Regions from separate parts of the Bacillus sp. LH1 genome, predicted to be linked through region 1. Evidence: riboswitches for the same ligand, from Rfam matches in the RefSeq annotation. Region 1 holds a riboswitch; the other holds the start of a gene.

What was found. A riboswitch is a leader RNA that binds a small molecule or an ion and turns the genes downstream of it on or off. The one in region 1 is predicted to bind FMN.
Region 2: another riboswitch for FMN. It lies ahead of ACX9TM_RS07845 (ECF transporter S component); the one in region 1 lies ahead of ribD (bifunctional diaminohydroxyphosphoribosylaminopyrimidine deaminase/5-amino-6-(5-phosphoribosylamino)uracil reductase RibD).

Annotation. Positions count from the first base shown of each region.
Region 1 is NZ_CM175007.1:4,008,599-4,016,384, reverse strand. Features, by position in the region: gene ribH (6,7-dimethyl-8-ribityllumazine synthase) at 1-290, opposite strand, end outside; gene ribBA (bifunctional 3,4-dihydroxy-2-butanone 4-phosphate synthase/GTP cyclohydrolase II) at 309-1,502, opposite strand; gene ribE (riboflavin synthase subunit alpha) at 1,515-2,159, opposite strand; gene ribD (bifunctional diaminohydroxyphosphoribosylaminopyrimidine deaminase/5-amino-6-(5-phosphoribosylamino)uracil reductase RibD) at 2,141-3,253, opposite strand; FMN riboswitch at 3,559-3,702, opposite strand; gene ACX9TM_RS20680 (CDGSH iron-sulfur domain-containing protein) at 3,893-4,099, opposite strand; gene ACX9TM_RS20675 (DUF2552 family protein) at 4,239-4,484, shown strand; gene ACX9TM_RS20670 (alpha/beta hydrolase) at 4,494-5,420, opposite strand; gene ACX9TM_RS20665 (GNAT family N-acetyltransferase) at 5,502-5,984, shown strand; gene ACX9TM_RS20660 (LacI family DNA-binding transcriptional regulator) at 6,084-6,947, shown strand; gene ACX9TM_RS20655 (Na+/H+ antiporter family protein) at 6,972-7,786, opposite strand, start outside.
Region 2 is NZ_CM175007.1:1,486,693-1,494,478, forward strand. Features, by position in the region: gene resE (sensor histidine kinase ResE) at 1-661, shown strand, start outside; gene ACX9TM_RS07830 (cob(I)yrinic acid a,c-diamide adenosyltransferase) at 798-1,379, shown strand; gene ACX9TM_RS07835 (peptidoglycan DD-metalloendopeptidase family protein) at 1,464-2,078, shown strand; gene ACX9TM_RS07840 (hypothetical protein) at 2,243-2,929, opposite strand; FMN riboswitch at 3,178-3,317, shown strand; gene ACX9TM_RS07845 (ECF transporter S component) at 3,480-4,058, shown strand; gene ACX9TM_RS07850 (ferredoxin) at 4,180-4,428, opposite strand; gene ACX9TM_RS07855 (YpbB family protein) at 4,727-5,788, shown strand; gene recQ (ATP-dependent DNA helicase RecQ) at 5,778-7,307, shown strand; gene ACX9TM_RS07865 (CPBP family intramembrane glutamic endopeptidase) at 7,307-7,786, shown strand, end outside.

The DNA.
Region 1 (7,786 bases):
TTTGCTACTTCATTACAAACGTAATCGTAGTGAGTTGTAGCACCTCGGATTACAGTACCTAATGTAATAACAGCATCATACTTTCCGCTACTAGCCATCTTTTTAGCGATTAAAGGAATTTCAAATGCACCAGGAACCCAAGCAACATCAATATCATTTTCTTCTACACCGTGACGCTTTAATCCGTCTAAAGCGCCGCCAAGTAACTTACTTGTAATAAATTCGTTAAAACGTCCAACAACAACTCCAACTTTTAATCCTGTACCAACTAAATGACCTTCGAATACCATAATAAATCTCTCCTTTAATTATAAGTTTAGTAAGTGTCCTAATTTGTTTACTTTCGTTTGTAAATACGATTTATTCTCTTCTTTTGCTGGCATTTGCAACGGTACACGCTCGACTACTTCTAAATCGTAACCTTGTAAGCCAGCAATTTTTCTTGGGTTATTCGTTAATAATCGTAAACTCTGTAAACCTAAATCTTTTAATATTTGAGCACCGATACCGTAATCACGAAGATCAGCAGGGAAGCCGAGTTTTTCATTTGCTTCTACAGTATCAAATCCTTCTTCTTGTAATTTATAAGCACGAAGCTTATTAAGAAGCCCAATGCCTCTTCCTTCTTGCCTCATATAAAGAAGAACACCTTTTCCTTCACGCTCAATTTGAGCAAGTGCTGCATGGAGTTGTGGTCCGCAATCGCAGCGATGTGAACCGAATACATCTCCTGTTAAGCATTCAGAATGAACACGTACAAGTACCGGTTCACTTGTTGAAATATCACCTTTTACAAGTGCGATATGTTCTTTCGTATCTAATGAGTTAGAATAGCCAATTGCGTGGAAAGTACCGAAATCTGTAGGTAATGTAATTTCCACTTCTCTCGTCACAAGTGTTTCATGATGGCGGCGGTAAGCAATTAAATCTTCTATTGTAATCATTTTTATATCAAATTGTTTTGCGCATTCTATTAAATCAGGTACACGTGCCATCGTGCCGTCCTCATTTATAATCTCGCAAATAACTCCAGCTGGTTCGGCACCGCATAGCTTTGCTAAATCAACAGCAGCTTCTGTATGACCTGCACGACGCAGGACACCGCCTTCTTTCGCAATTAATGGAAAGATATGTCCAGGTCGATTGAAATCAGCACCTTTTGATGCGGGGTTTAACAATTCTTGTATCGTAGTTGCACGTTCGTGAGCGCTAATCCCTGTTGTTGTAGAGACATGGTCAATGCTCACTGTAAACGCAGTATGATGTGAATCTGTATTATGAGATACCATTGGTTCTAATTGTAGACGTTCTGCGTACCCTTCCGTAATCGGTACACAAACGAGACCACGGCCATGTGTAATCATAAAATTAATTGTTTCTGGTGTAATGTACTCTGCTAAAGCAATAAAATCGCCTTCATTTTCTCGGTTTTCATCATCACATACGATAACGACTTTACCTTTTTTTAAATCTTCTAGAGCTTCTTCAATACGATGAAACATTGTGCTTCCCCCTTATAGAAATCCGTTTTCTTGTAAAAAGCTTTCGGTCATTGAACCTACTCGTTTTGTAGGTTTAGTAATAAAGCGTTCAATATATTTACCAATCATGTCACACTCAATGTTTACGATATCTCCGGCATTTTTTGCTCCAATGACAGATTCGCTTACTGTGTGCGGGATGAGTGAAATCGTTATGGAAGATTCGTCTATATCAAATATCGTTAAACTCGTTCCATCAACAGCAATGGACCCTTTCTGCAAACAATAGCGCAGTAGTTCATCAGAAATTGCTATTTTGTAATAGACGGCATTGTAATGTTGTTTTTTATTTAAAATCGTTCCGATTCCATCAATATGTCCTGAAACGAAATGTCCACCGAATCGTCCGTTTGCAGCCATTGCGCGCTCTAAATTTACTTTAGAGTGCGGTTTAAGCATGCGAAGTGATGTCGACTGCATCGTTTCAGGCATTGCATCAACTGTAAATGAAGTAGTTGTAAAGCTTGTTACAGTTAAGCAAATACCGTTAACCGCGATACTATCACCTAAGTGAACATCTGATAAAATTTTTTTTGCATGAATCGTTAATTTCATCGCTTCTCCGCTTTGTTGCATGTTTGCTATCGTTCCTAATTCTTCTACAATTCCTGTAAACATTTCGTCACCTCGTTTCGGGCATTCGCAACGATTTTTATATCATCACCAATTTGTTTCATCTCTTGAATTTTCAAGGAAAGCGCATTTTGTAATTTTGAAAAACCATTTCCTCCAAATAAAGTAGGAGCATCTTTCCCACCAATTAATTTCGGACTTATATAGGTTACAATTTCATTAAAATTGTTTGTTTTTAAGAAACTTGCATGAATCGATTGGCCACCTTCAACGAATAGAGAAAGAATTTGTTTCTCTCCAAGAAAGGAAAGAAGGTCCTCGATTTCTATATGTTTCGTTTCCATTTGGAATATAGCTATATTTTTAGATTCATAAGAAGATATCTTCTCTTCCTTTACATCCTTACCGACAATAATCCATGTCGGTGCTAAACCATCTGTTATAACATGAGAAGATGGTGGCGTTCGTAAATGGGTATCTAAAACAACGCGAATAGGATGTTTCCCATCATTTGGAATTCTTGTTGTTAAATGAGGATTATCAGCTATAACTGTATTCACTCCAACAAGAATTGCATCATGTGTATGGCGATATTGGTGAACATCAGCACGTGCTTCTTCACCTGTAATCCACTTACTTTCACCAGTTACAGTTGCTGTTTTTCCATCTAAGCTCATCGCTGTTTTGATTGTTACAAAAGGGCGCTTCGTTTTCATGTAGTGAAAAAAGTAGCGATTTAATAAAACTGCTTCTGCTTCAAGAACACCGGTCGTTACTTCAATTCTAGCTTCCTCTAATCTTCTTTTTCCGTTACCAGAAACGAGCGGATTACAATCGAGAGTAGCAATTACAACACGCTTAACTCCTTTTTCGATGAGCAATTCACAACAAGGTGGTGTTTTTCCAAAGTGGCTACACGGTTCCAGTGTTACATAAACGGTAGCGTCTTTGGCGTTCTGACCAGCCATTTGAAGGGCATGAACTTCTGCGTGTTCTTCACCAGCTCGTAAATGAGCCCCCATACCAACGATGTTTCCATCTTTTACAACAACAGCACCAACCATAGGATTTGGACTTGTTTGTCCTGATGTCCCTTCTGCTAACTGCAGGGCAATCCTCATATATTCTTGATCTGTCATTTTCTTCACCTCTCCTAAAAAAATCAAAAAACCCCAAGGATTTAATATCCTTGGGGTTTGGGAGACGTGATTTCTAGAAATATAGTTTGAATACGAAAGCATAGGAAAGAAACCTAACGATAATTGATATTTCTGCATAAGGAAAAAACCTAGCAAAATATCAAATTTTTAAACGCTAGTTGTCTCTTTTTATTTCAGCATAAAAAATAAGTATAGAAAATTAAACATATATAAAGAATCAAAATGAATCTTTAAAAATATGCATACTGAAATAAAAGTGTATTCACTATATAAAAAACTAGAAACATATCCTTCTCCCATCCAGACTATACTGTCGGCCCTAGAGTTTCACTAGATCCACCGTTTTCGAGTTGAAAACGGGTCACGGACTTAGAAGTTTTCACTTCATCACCGCCGGTTGGGAATTTCACCCGACCCCGAAGGATGCTGTTTGCTCAAATTATAGCACAAAAAAAATAAAAGGCTAGTAAAAAATATTCGAATGTGAAGAATTGTGTGAAAATATATGCAGGCTGGAATGGAAATAAAAGTATTAGAAATGTTGTAAGGAGAAGGGATATAACGGAGTTGCTAAAAAGAAAAAACATGCACAAAAAAATGTGCATGTCACATGTAAAATTATTCTGCCTCTGGTGCTCTAACAACAGATTCGAATTTACCTTTATGCGAAGCGTCGCAATAAGGCATATTTTTTGATAAACCACAACGGCATAAAGAAAATGCCGGTTTTGCTGGGAATACATTCCCTTGTGAGTCGACTAATTCCACGTCCCCTGTAACGCGAAAAGAGCCATTATCATTTACTTTAATTTGTACTTTTGCCAACGTTATCCCTCCTTCCCAAACGCTTAATTTCATCATATAATCAAGGGAAGTGCTTGACAATATAAAAAGAGCACTTTGTTTGAGAAAGAAGAGAGTGTTATAATAGTTTTCATAACTGACTAGAGTAAGGTGACGAGAGATGGATAAACAATTACATACATTACGAAACATTGCAAATGAGCGCACGTGGGCATCATTTTTGAATGATAATCATCCATATAGTTTGTTACATTGGTCCATTGCAGGTGTAGGGCAAGAGGCAAAGGATGTTTGGTTACTTCAAGATGAAGTAACATTTCAAACGACAGAATTCCCAACGTTAGATGATGCAATGCAATGGATTTCTGAAAATATGGAACAAGTTACAGACGTTTTAGCGCAATAAAAAACAGGCTTATGCAAGCCTGTTTTTTGTTTCTTTCACATATGTGTTTAAAAATTGATCGACGGCTGCTTCGTACTCTTCTTTATTTTCGTTATAAGAGCAAGCGTGTGCACCGTGTTCTGCAATATAAAGCTGCTTATTATTTTCTTTCGCTTCATATAATGCTTTTGTCATATCAGCTAAAATATAGTCGTCATCTTTACTATGAATAAAGAGAACGGGATTGTTAATGTTTTTTATACAGTCGATTGGTGAAACTTCACGAATTGTATAACCGTCACGAACTTTCAAAAATGCGTTTGCTAAAGGTAATAAAGGCCATTTTGGTAAATGGAATTCAACCTTTAAACGGTGCTGTAATTGTCCTTGAAAATCAGAGAAAGGACAATCTGCAATATAGAAATCAGCACCATCTTCTACAAGTCCTGCGTATTGAAGAAGTGTTGCAGCTCCCATAGATTCACCATGAATACCAAGTGTAATATTGGTGCCAAAACGGTTTTTTAGCCAGTCAACTACGGATTTTAAATCATGTTTTTCATAGTATCCATAGCTTGTTGTTTTTCCGCCAGTTTTACCATGACGACGATGATCGTAAATGAGGACGTTATATCCCCTTTTTAAGAATAAGTTTGCATATTTTACAGAGTTTATTTTATTTACAGTTACACCGTGGCAAAAAACCATAAACTTATTGGTGGAATGACCAGCAGGAATGTAATATCCGTGAAGGTCGTATCCGAATTGTGAAGGGATATGAATTTCTTCTTTATGAAGAGCATCAAAATCCTCTATACGAAAATGTTTTTTCGTTTCTCTTTCGAGTACTTCTTCCTCTGTTTTTTTCTTTAAGTACATCACTTTATTTGTAAAGAAAATCCCAAGGGCAGTTATTGCACCTAGTATAGTAAACAGTGCTGCAAAAAAACGTTTCATACTTTACCTCATCCTCCAAATACCGTTACATGTGATACACTTATATTGTATCACAATGATATAAAAGGGGAGAAATAGGAAATGCTGCATATACAAAAAATTACGCCAGCGATGAAAGAAACAATCCGAATGTTCATGTGTGAGAACTGGGGAAGTTCATTGATGGTTTCACGTGGTAAGGAACATCAGTTAGAAGAGTTGCCAGGATTTGTTGCGCTCTCAGATGACAGAATAATCGGAATTATAACGTATGAAGTGACCGGAAATATATGCGAAATTGTATCGCTAGATAGCTTTGAAGAAAGAAAAGGAATAGGGACGAAACTTGTGGATTGTGTATTACAAGTTGCAGAAGAAGAACGGTGCAGACAGGTTTGGCTTATTACAACAAATGATAATATGAATGCGTTACGATTTTACCAAAAACGTAATTTTGTAATGACTAATTTATATGTGAATGCGGTAGAGGAGGCACGAAAAATAAAGAAAGAAATTCCACGTATGGGATATGATAATATCCCAATTTTACATGAAATTCAGTTGGAGTATCGTTTAGTGAAATGATGTAACAATTTTCAGAAATATGAGTTATTAATCTTGACGGATAGTGTAATTTAGGTTACCGTAAAATTGTAATCTATTACCATATTAAGGGGTGACGATGTGGCAACTATACGTGATGTTGCAAAATTGGCAGGTGTTTCAGTCGCAACCGTTTCACGAGTTATTAATGAAAAAGGATACGTTCATGAGGACACAGTAAAACAAGTAAAGGAAGCAATTGAAGAATTACGTTATAGGCCAAACAGTGCAGCGAAGCCACTATTTAAAGAGAGTTCAACGATAATTGCATTACTTGTAGATAATTTATGTAACCAATCAAACATCACTTTGCTACATTGTATTGAGGAAATAGCATATAAAGAAGGCTATCAAATCATTATTTGTAATATAGAGAATAAAGATAGATACATACATATGCTGAAGCAAAATAACATTGCAGGTGTTATTTTGACGAGAGCAGTTTTTAAAAGTGTAGGAGAAATTCCATTTCCATTTGTTGTGATCGATGAGCAACAATCACATGGAAATTATTATGAAAGTGGACAGAGAGCTGTTTCTTTATTAAAAGAGAAAGGGTGTCACTTTCTTGCATATTTCGGTGAGGGAGAAGAAAGTGAAGAAATGGAAGATCATATAGCAGGGTTTTTAGACGCTGTTTGGGATGAAGGAATCTCTTATCGAGAAGAATGTGTACAAGGGTATACAAATAAACAATTTATTACATTATTGCAAAACAATCCGTATATAGATGGAATTGTAGCCTCAAGTGATCAGATTGCTATTGAGTTAATTCGGTCAGCGAGATTTCTAAATATACATATACCAGATAAATTAAAAATTGTTGGACCGAATGGGAGTATAGAGTGTGAATGGATAGGTTCATCACTACCGACAATTGAAAGCTATGTCAAAGATAACGGAAAAGTAGCTTTTCAACAATTAAAAGGAAAAATAAAAAAGTAAAAGGTGCGTTTTATACGCACCTTTTTATAATGTAATTGCGGCAATAAAGCCAAATATAAGTAACGGTATATTGTAATGTAGAAAAGTGGGTACACATGTATCCCATATATGATGGTGCTGACCATCAGCATTTAAACCGGATGTTGGTCCAAGGGTACTATCCGATGCTGGAGATCCTGCGTCACCTAGTGCTCCGGCTGTACCGATAATTGCAATTGTGGCCATTGGACTAAATCCAAGCTGAATGCAAAGAGGTACAAAAATGGTTGTTAAGATAGGGATGGTTGAAAAGGATGAACCAATTCCCATCGTAACGAGAAGTCCAATAACGAGCATAAGAAATGCAGCGAGTGGTTTGTTATTTCCGATTATATGTGCACTCGTTTGCACTAGAGATTCAACATGTCCTGTTTTTCGAAGAACAGCGCCGAATCCAGCGGCAGCAATCATAACAAAGCCAATAAAGGACATCATACGCATTCCGCTTGTTAATATCGCATCTGCTTCTTTAAGTGGTAGACTGCCACTAACTGATAAGACGATAATACCTGCTAAAGCACCGAAAATCATTGATTCTGTTGTTAATTGAACAGTTAATGTAGCAATGATAGATAATAACCCGAAAGTAATGCTACGTTTTGTATAGGGAACGATTTCATTTTCGGTAGTATGAATTTGTTCTGTTTCATACGTACGAGGTTTTCGGTACGTAATGAATACCGCTACACATAATCCAATAATCATACCGATTGCTGGAATAGTCATTGCTTTTGGAATAAGTGTGACATCAAATGTAAGGCCGCTTTGCGCAGCGTTGGTTTGCAATACGTCATGATAAA
Region 2 (7,786 bases), 2.5 Mb from region 1:
ATCACATGAACTTCGTACACCAATGGTCATGCTGCAAGGGTATAGTGAAGCGATTTTAGATGATATTGTGCAAACGAAAGAGGAAATAGATGAGTTTGTTCAAATTATTTATGATGAATCTGTTCGTTTAGGTAAACTTGTAAATGAATTGTTAGATTTAGCTCGTATGGAAAGCGGTCATGTAGAGTTACATATTGGTGAAGTGGATATACATCCGTTTGTTGAAAAAATTGGTCGTAAATTCCAAGGGATTGCAAAGGATAAAGAGGTCGCGTTAACGGTTGATTTCAAAGGTCCAATTGAACAATACCCGTTTGATGCAGATCGTATGGAACAAGTATTGACGAATTTAATTGATAACGCAATACGTCATACGAATGCAGGCGGACATGTAACGCTTGTAATTGATACGAAAAATAACGGTCTTATTTTTGAAGTACAAGATTCGGGTGCAGGCATTCCAGAAGAAGATATTCCATTTTTATTTGATCGTTTCTATAAAGCTGATAAAGCAAGAACACGTGGGAAAAAGGGTGGAACAGGACTCGGGCTTGCGATTGCGAAAAATATTGTTCAAGGCCATGATGGTAAAATTTCTGTATCAAGTGTTGTTGGAGAAGGAACTACATTCTCTGTATATTTACCGAATCGTATAATTTAGATATGCGTTTTTAAAGTTGATAATGAATAAAGTTCTGCTGTTTTTTATTTTTTTGTAAACTCAATTAAATAAAGAATGGTAGAACTTTTTTCTATGTTGCTCGAATAAAGAATAACAAGAGAGGTGCTGTGAAGAAATGAAATTATATACAAAAACAGGAGATAAAGGAACGACAAGTGTAATAGGTGGCAGGGTTGATAAAGATGATATCCGTGTGGAAGCGTATGGAACAATAGACGAGGCAAATTCTCATATTGGATATGCAATGACTAAGCTTCAAGGCGGGGCTTTTATAGATATTTACAATGAGCTCGAAAATATTCAACATGAACTATTTGATTGCGGAGGAGACTTGGCAATAGTGGAACAAAAAATTCCTTATAAAGTGACAATTGTGATGGTTGAAAGTTTAGAAAGAAAGATTGATTTATATATAGAAGAAGCCCCGCCACTAGAACGCTTTATTTTGCCAGGTGGTAGCGAGGCAGCGGCTACTATTCATATTGCACGTACTGTTGTAAGGAGAGCAGAACGCTCTATAGTATCATTGCAAAAAGAAGTGAAAATAAATGAAGTTGTATTAAAGTATGTAAATAGATTATCTGATTATTTGTTTGCGATAGCTCGAGTAATAAATGCCCGATTACAAGTGAAAGATGTGGAGTATAACCGTAGTGCAGTAGTTTTTCGTGATAAGAAAGAGAAGGAAGTGGAGTAATTCACTTTCTTTTTTTGTATACTTTTTTCTGTAATATACCAAAATAGAGAAGGTATGGTGGTAATTAGAAAACGGAGGATGTATATGAAAGTTTTAAAATGCGGTGTCATGTTATTGAGTATACTGTTTGTATCTCAATTACATGTTTATGCAGAAGAAAATCGATGGACATGGCCTGTTGAAGGTCAGATAAGTGATTATTTTGGGACAAGGCATGGAAAACACTATGGTATTGATGTAGCTGCGCCGATTGGAACGCCTGTGGCAGCTATCCAAGATGGTAAGGTAACGAGGTCTTATTATTCAAGTAGTTATGGAAATGTTGTATTTATTAAACACGGAGAATATGAGGCTGTATATGCACATTTAAATAAGAGATATGTGGATCAAGGAGATTATATTTCCAAAGGAGAAAAAATTGGAGAAGTAGGGAACACGGGAGAATCGCGAGGTGCGCACTTACATCTAGAACTTCATCAAGGAAGATGGACGATGGCGAAAAAGAATGCGATGAACCCATTGCTTGTTTTAAGTGAACAAAGAAATGAAGTTGTTTCTTCGTCATTATATGTCGTACAAAAAGGGGATACTTTAGTTAGTATTGCACGGAAATTTAGTATGACACTTAAGGAAATTAAAGAAAAAAATGGATTGCAGCAAGAGCTAATTTATCCTAATCAACAATTATATGTTAAGTAAAGGAAACGCTTCAAAAATTAAACTTTGAACAAATTTATGTTCTTCTTAAATAAGATTCAATGTAAATGAAATTATATGGGCGCTTTTGCTAGAACTATTGAGTGAATCAGAGCATCTATATCTAAAAGAAAACCGTCCCAAAATTTATTTTGGGACGGCTTCTTTTACCAAAAAATAAAGACACATATAAATCCAGAAATAGCTAAATAGCTATATAAGTAAAAAACTTTTGTTCTTGTTTTCTCTTTTGTTCGAAACAGTACGATAGTCGGTTCAATTAAACCGATTGTCAAACAAAGTAGGCCAAGAAGCATACAACCAATCGAGATAGAATACAGGGCGATTTGTGGTGCTTGAAATGGAATCATCCATTTTAATAAAAATGCAATAAGTGCAGTGTAACAAATACTACCGATGTATTTATTCAGTGGTGTATTAGAACGAAAACCAGGAAGTTTTTTTAAGAAAGAGCGGGAAACAACTTCTGTTTGTAAAGATGTATGCTCTTCAATAATTTTTTGAGCTTCTTTTCCTTTTTGAAAAAGAGATAAGATCCAATTTCGCTCACCCTGAAAAATAAATTGAGAAGTTGTCAAATAGTGATCAATCTTCACTTTATTCCAACTCTTCCACGGATGACGCTCACACAATTTTAATTTACTTTCTGTTTTTTTATCATACTGATAAATACTGATGCCATCTTCATCGAAAGTAGCATAGTATGTCTCGTTTGAGAATGTGCCTAAATCAATTGGGCAGTAGAAAAGTAATTCTTTTTTTAAGTAAAAGTATTCTTTTCTTAAGTTTTTTTTCATTGCTTCTCGAATAGAATGTCTCTTGTCTTTTTTCATGACATTTCCTCCATAACTCAGAAAATGTTCTTATCTTAACAATTCAATATCTTATCACTTTTAATTATATATGACTAGGTAATTCAAAAGAGAAATGCCGAATAATAAAAAATATGGATTGTATTGTAAAATATCTCGCAATTTATTTGTTGTTACGAAAAATAAATAACTAATTTTAAATAAGTTACAATTTTTTAGTTCACAATGTTATGAGGTTGTTGTATAATGAAGGGGAAAATAGAATATCGGTCTATCTTCGGGGCAGGGTGAAAATCCCGACCGGCGGTGATGAACTATTTATGATTTTGTTCTAAGCCCGCGAGCCGTTAAGGCAGGATTTGGTGTGATTCCAAAGCCGACAGTATAGTCTGGATGGGAGAAGATGGAGGTTCAAGCGTTCAAAAAAGATATGGATTTGAACGTCTGTTTGATGTGCCTTAAATTCTCCCTTTGTGTAAAACACAAAGGGTTTTTTCGTTCTATGAAAAAATAGGCATAGCAGAACCTTTCCACTTTCCATGAGATGATCGATGGAAAAGGAGAGAGAAAGATGAAACAAAAAAACAGTGTAGTGCAGATGGTGAGTGTAGCGATGCTAAGTAGTATTGCATATTTACTAATGATGTTGGATTTCCCGTTCCCAGGGCTTCCGCCATTTTTGAAAATTGATTTTAGTGATGTACCAGCTCTAATTGCGGCAATTATCTTTGGACCAGTAGCAGGAGTGATTGTAGAGGCGATAAAGAACATTTTACATTACGGGATTCAAGGAAGTTTAACGGGAGTACCAGTTGGAGAAATTGCAAACTTTATTGCAGGATGTTTATTTATTGGGCCAGCAGCTTTCTTATTTAGAAAGTATCGTACTGTGAAGAGTTTAACTACAGGATTAATGCTAGGGACAATTACAATGGCACTTATTATGAGTGTATTAAACTACATCATCATATTCCCGGCGTACACTTGGTTTTTAAATTCACCAGCTATGTCTAGCGAAGCTATAAAAACAACGGTTGTAACGGCAATCTTACCATTTAATTTAATTAAAGGGATTGTTGTAACAATTGTATTTGTAGCATTATTCTCACGCCTGAAAGTATGGGTGTTTGCAAAAATGAAAAATGCATAATATATACTAAAACCATTAGTAGTGTGAAACTACTAATGGTTTTTTATTAAGGAAAATAAAATTTAGATACAAAAAACGCCCCTCATCAATAGGAGGGGCGTTTTTTGAAGTTAATAAAAGACTATTCGAATTTTAAAGCGTCTCCGTCGAATGATTCGTCAGCAACTTTAATTGAGTCAGTTGGACAGCCTTCGAATGCATCCATCATATCTTCAATTAATACATCTGGAATTTCAACGATACCTTGGTTATCATCTAATGTTACAAATGCAATACCTTCATCATCATAGTCATAAATGTCTGGTGCAGCAGCGCCACAAGCACCACATGCAATACAAGTATCTTTATCAACGATTGTATATTTTGCCATCTTTTTTCCCTCCTGATAATATGTATGTGAAAAGCTCGCCATAAAAATTATAACCTTATTGTAAAACGGTTTGTAAAACTTTTCAACATAAAATTATAATGATAATGCTTATCAATTAGAGTGTCAACTTATTTTTGAATTATGTCATAAGATTTTCAAAATACGTAAATATGATTTCGTTTGATACAATAGAATATATACAAGTATATAGTTCTTATATGATAAGTTTAATGAGCGACAGTAGATAGTGTAATTGTACTGAAAAGAATGAAGTTAAGATTGGAAGGTGGAAGCGGTCATGCAAATACAATATACTTTGTTGCATTGTTTAAAACAATTGAATGGTGAAAGAACCGTTTCTTCTATTTATTATTTACTAAAGGGCAAACGTTCTTCGCAAACTTTACAAGATGGAAATATGTTCCGAATTTCTTTTTTGTTCGGAATATATAAATCATTAAATAGAAATGACTATGATGGTGAAGTTGCAAAGTTGTTGCAAGCGGATTTTATTCAAGAAATACATGAAAATACATATGTGTTAACACCTACGGGTAAAATGCAGTTACATAAATGGGAGGAAGTTTATGCTTTTCCGGCGCATTTGCATGGTTTACATTATGGTGAATTAGGTGAAACATTTTGGAAAAGATTATCATTAATTATTCAAACCATATCAAATTTACAACAGAATAATACGAGATTTATTCCAATTCAGCAAGATACAGAAATAATGATGTGGGTGAAACGTTTTCTAACAGGAAGGCCATATAAGAGAAGTGAGTTGGCGAGAAAACTATGGACGGAAGTACATAATCTTTTAGAAAAGAGTAATACGATAGAAGCGACGATTGTAACATATCGATTAACGGGTTATGAACGCATTGGTTGTACATTGCAACAATTAGCAGAAATTACGAAACAAGATATATTCAGGGTGTATTTTTTATTTTGGGGTACAATACATTTCTTTATACAAGAAGTTCGTGATAAAGAAAATGAATTTCCACTATTAGCTGAAATTATATCTTATCCAAATGAGAGAGCTGAATTATTTAGTTTATCCACGAAAAAAACATATAATTTTTGGAGACAAGGACGTTCTTTAGAAGAAATAGCGACGATTCGGAATTTAAAGGTTGCAACGATAGAAGATCATTTTGTTGAAATTGCTTTGCGAGAAAAAGATTTTTCTATTGAAATGTTTATGGAAAAAGAAAAGATAGACAAAGTAATAAAAGTAATTGAAGCATTGCAAACGCGGAAGTTACGTGTTTTGAAACAAGCGGTTGGAGAAGATATCTCTTATTTTGAAGTTCGTCTTGTATTAGCGCGGATGGAGGGTGTAAATGAAACTTGAAGAATATTTATATAAGTGGTTTGGATATTCTGAATTTCGTCCAGGTCAAAAAGGAGTAATTACAGATTTATTAGAAGGAAAAGATGTGATAGCAATGCTTCCGACTGGAAGAGGGAAATCTATGTGCTATCAGTTTCCGGGGCTTATGCGAGAAGGAACAGTGCTTGTTGTATCACCGTTATTATCTTTAATGGAAGATCAAGTGACACAATTAAAGTATGTTGTGAAAAACCGAGTGATAGCATTTAATAGTTTTCGGACATTAAATGAAAAAAGAGAAGCGATGAAAAAATTATCTTCATATAAATTTATTTTTGTTTCACCAGAGATGTTGCAGTCGGAGTTATTAATTAGGGAATTGAAGAAAATTCATATTTCATTATTTGTTGTTGATGAGGCTCATTGTATTTCTCAATGGGGTTATGATTTTAGACCGGACTATAAAAAACTAAATGTAGTTATTGAAAATATTGGTTCTCCTACAGTATTAGCATTGACAGCCACAGCGACAAAAGGGGTACTGCAGGATATCGCAGATAGTTTAAATTTAAAGGGTGCCGCGGAACATGTATACTCTATTGATCGTCCTAATATTGCAATGGATGTGCAATTTGTAGAGACGATAGAAGAAAAGAAAGAGGCGCTTTTAGAGCAGGTGATGTATTTACAAGGGCCGGGGATTGTATATTGCTCAAGTAGAGCGTGGACAGAAAGGTTAACGGAATACTTGAGAGGGAAAGGTGTTACTGGTGTAGCTTTTTATCATGGTGGTATGGAACATGAAGAGCGTATGTTAATTCAACAGCAGTTTATGAACGATCAATTGCAACTTGTAATATGCACAAGTGCATTTGGTATGGGGGTAAATAAGGCGAATACGCGATATATTATTCATTTTCATTATCCAACTAATATAGCCTCTTACTTACAAGAAATCGGAAGAGCTGGAAGAGATGGCGAACCGAGTATAGCTATTTTATTATGTAGTCCGTTGGATCATGATTTACCAATTTCAATCATTGAGGATGAATTGCCAAGTAAGTCACAAATAAAATTTTTATTTTCTTTACTACAAGAAAGAATATTTCAAACGAAGGAATTACCAATAGAAGATGTAGAAGAAATTTGTTATAATGCAGCAAGATTTAATGAGCAATATTGGCGTTTCGTTCGTTATCATCTCGAACAGGTTGGAATTATACAACAACGAAGATTATTATTAGAAGGTTTGTCAGATGAAATCATGAACCGATTAATAGCTGAAGTAGAAATAAGGTTGCGTAATAAATATAGTGAGCTAGAAAATATGAAGTCATGGATACAAGTTAAAGGGTGTAGACGTGAATATGTGCTGCAACAGTTCGGTTATAGGAAAGAGCAAGAGTTAATTAATTGCTGCGATTATTGCGGTATTACCAAAGAAGATTATAAAAAAAGACGAGCGCAACAATCGGATTTCGACTATAATTGGGAAACAGAGTTACAAAAGCTTTTCGGCCTAGAAAAGATGGAGGAATGATGAACATTCAAAGGCATAATGTTGAAGATATGAGTCCGCAGGAAATAAGGCTGAATCTATATATAACACAGTTAATTATTATCGGTATTGGCTGTTTACTGGCATATATATTATTTCAAGATGTAAAAGAAGTCTTTAATTTATGGAAATGGGAACCAGTATCTATACTTATTATAGGTGGTTTGTTAGCGATTGGTATTGTGTTATTAGATTATGTTGCAATGCGAGTGTTTCCGGAGTCATGGTTTGATGATGGTGGTATTAACGATAAGATGTTTCGAGGAATGTCCGTTCTACACTTACTCGTTATTACGTTCTTGATTGGTTTTGCAGAAGAATTTTTATTTAGAGGTGTAGTACAGACTCATTTTGGAATTGTAATTGCGAGCTTCGTATTTGCAGTGTTACATATTCGTTATATAACAAAGCCATTTTTATTTTGTTTCGTCTGTTTTATTAGTTTTGTCTTTGGTTATGTA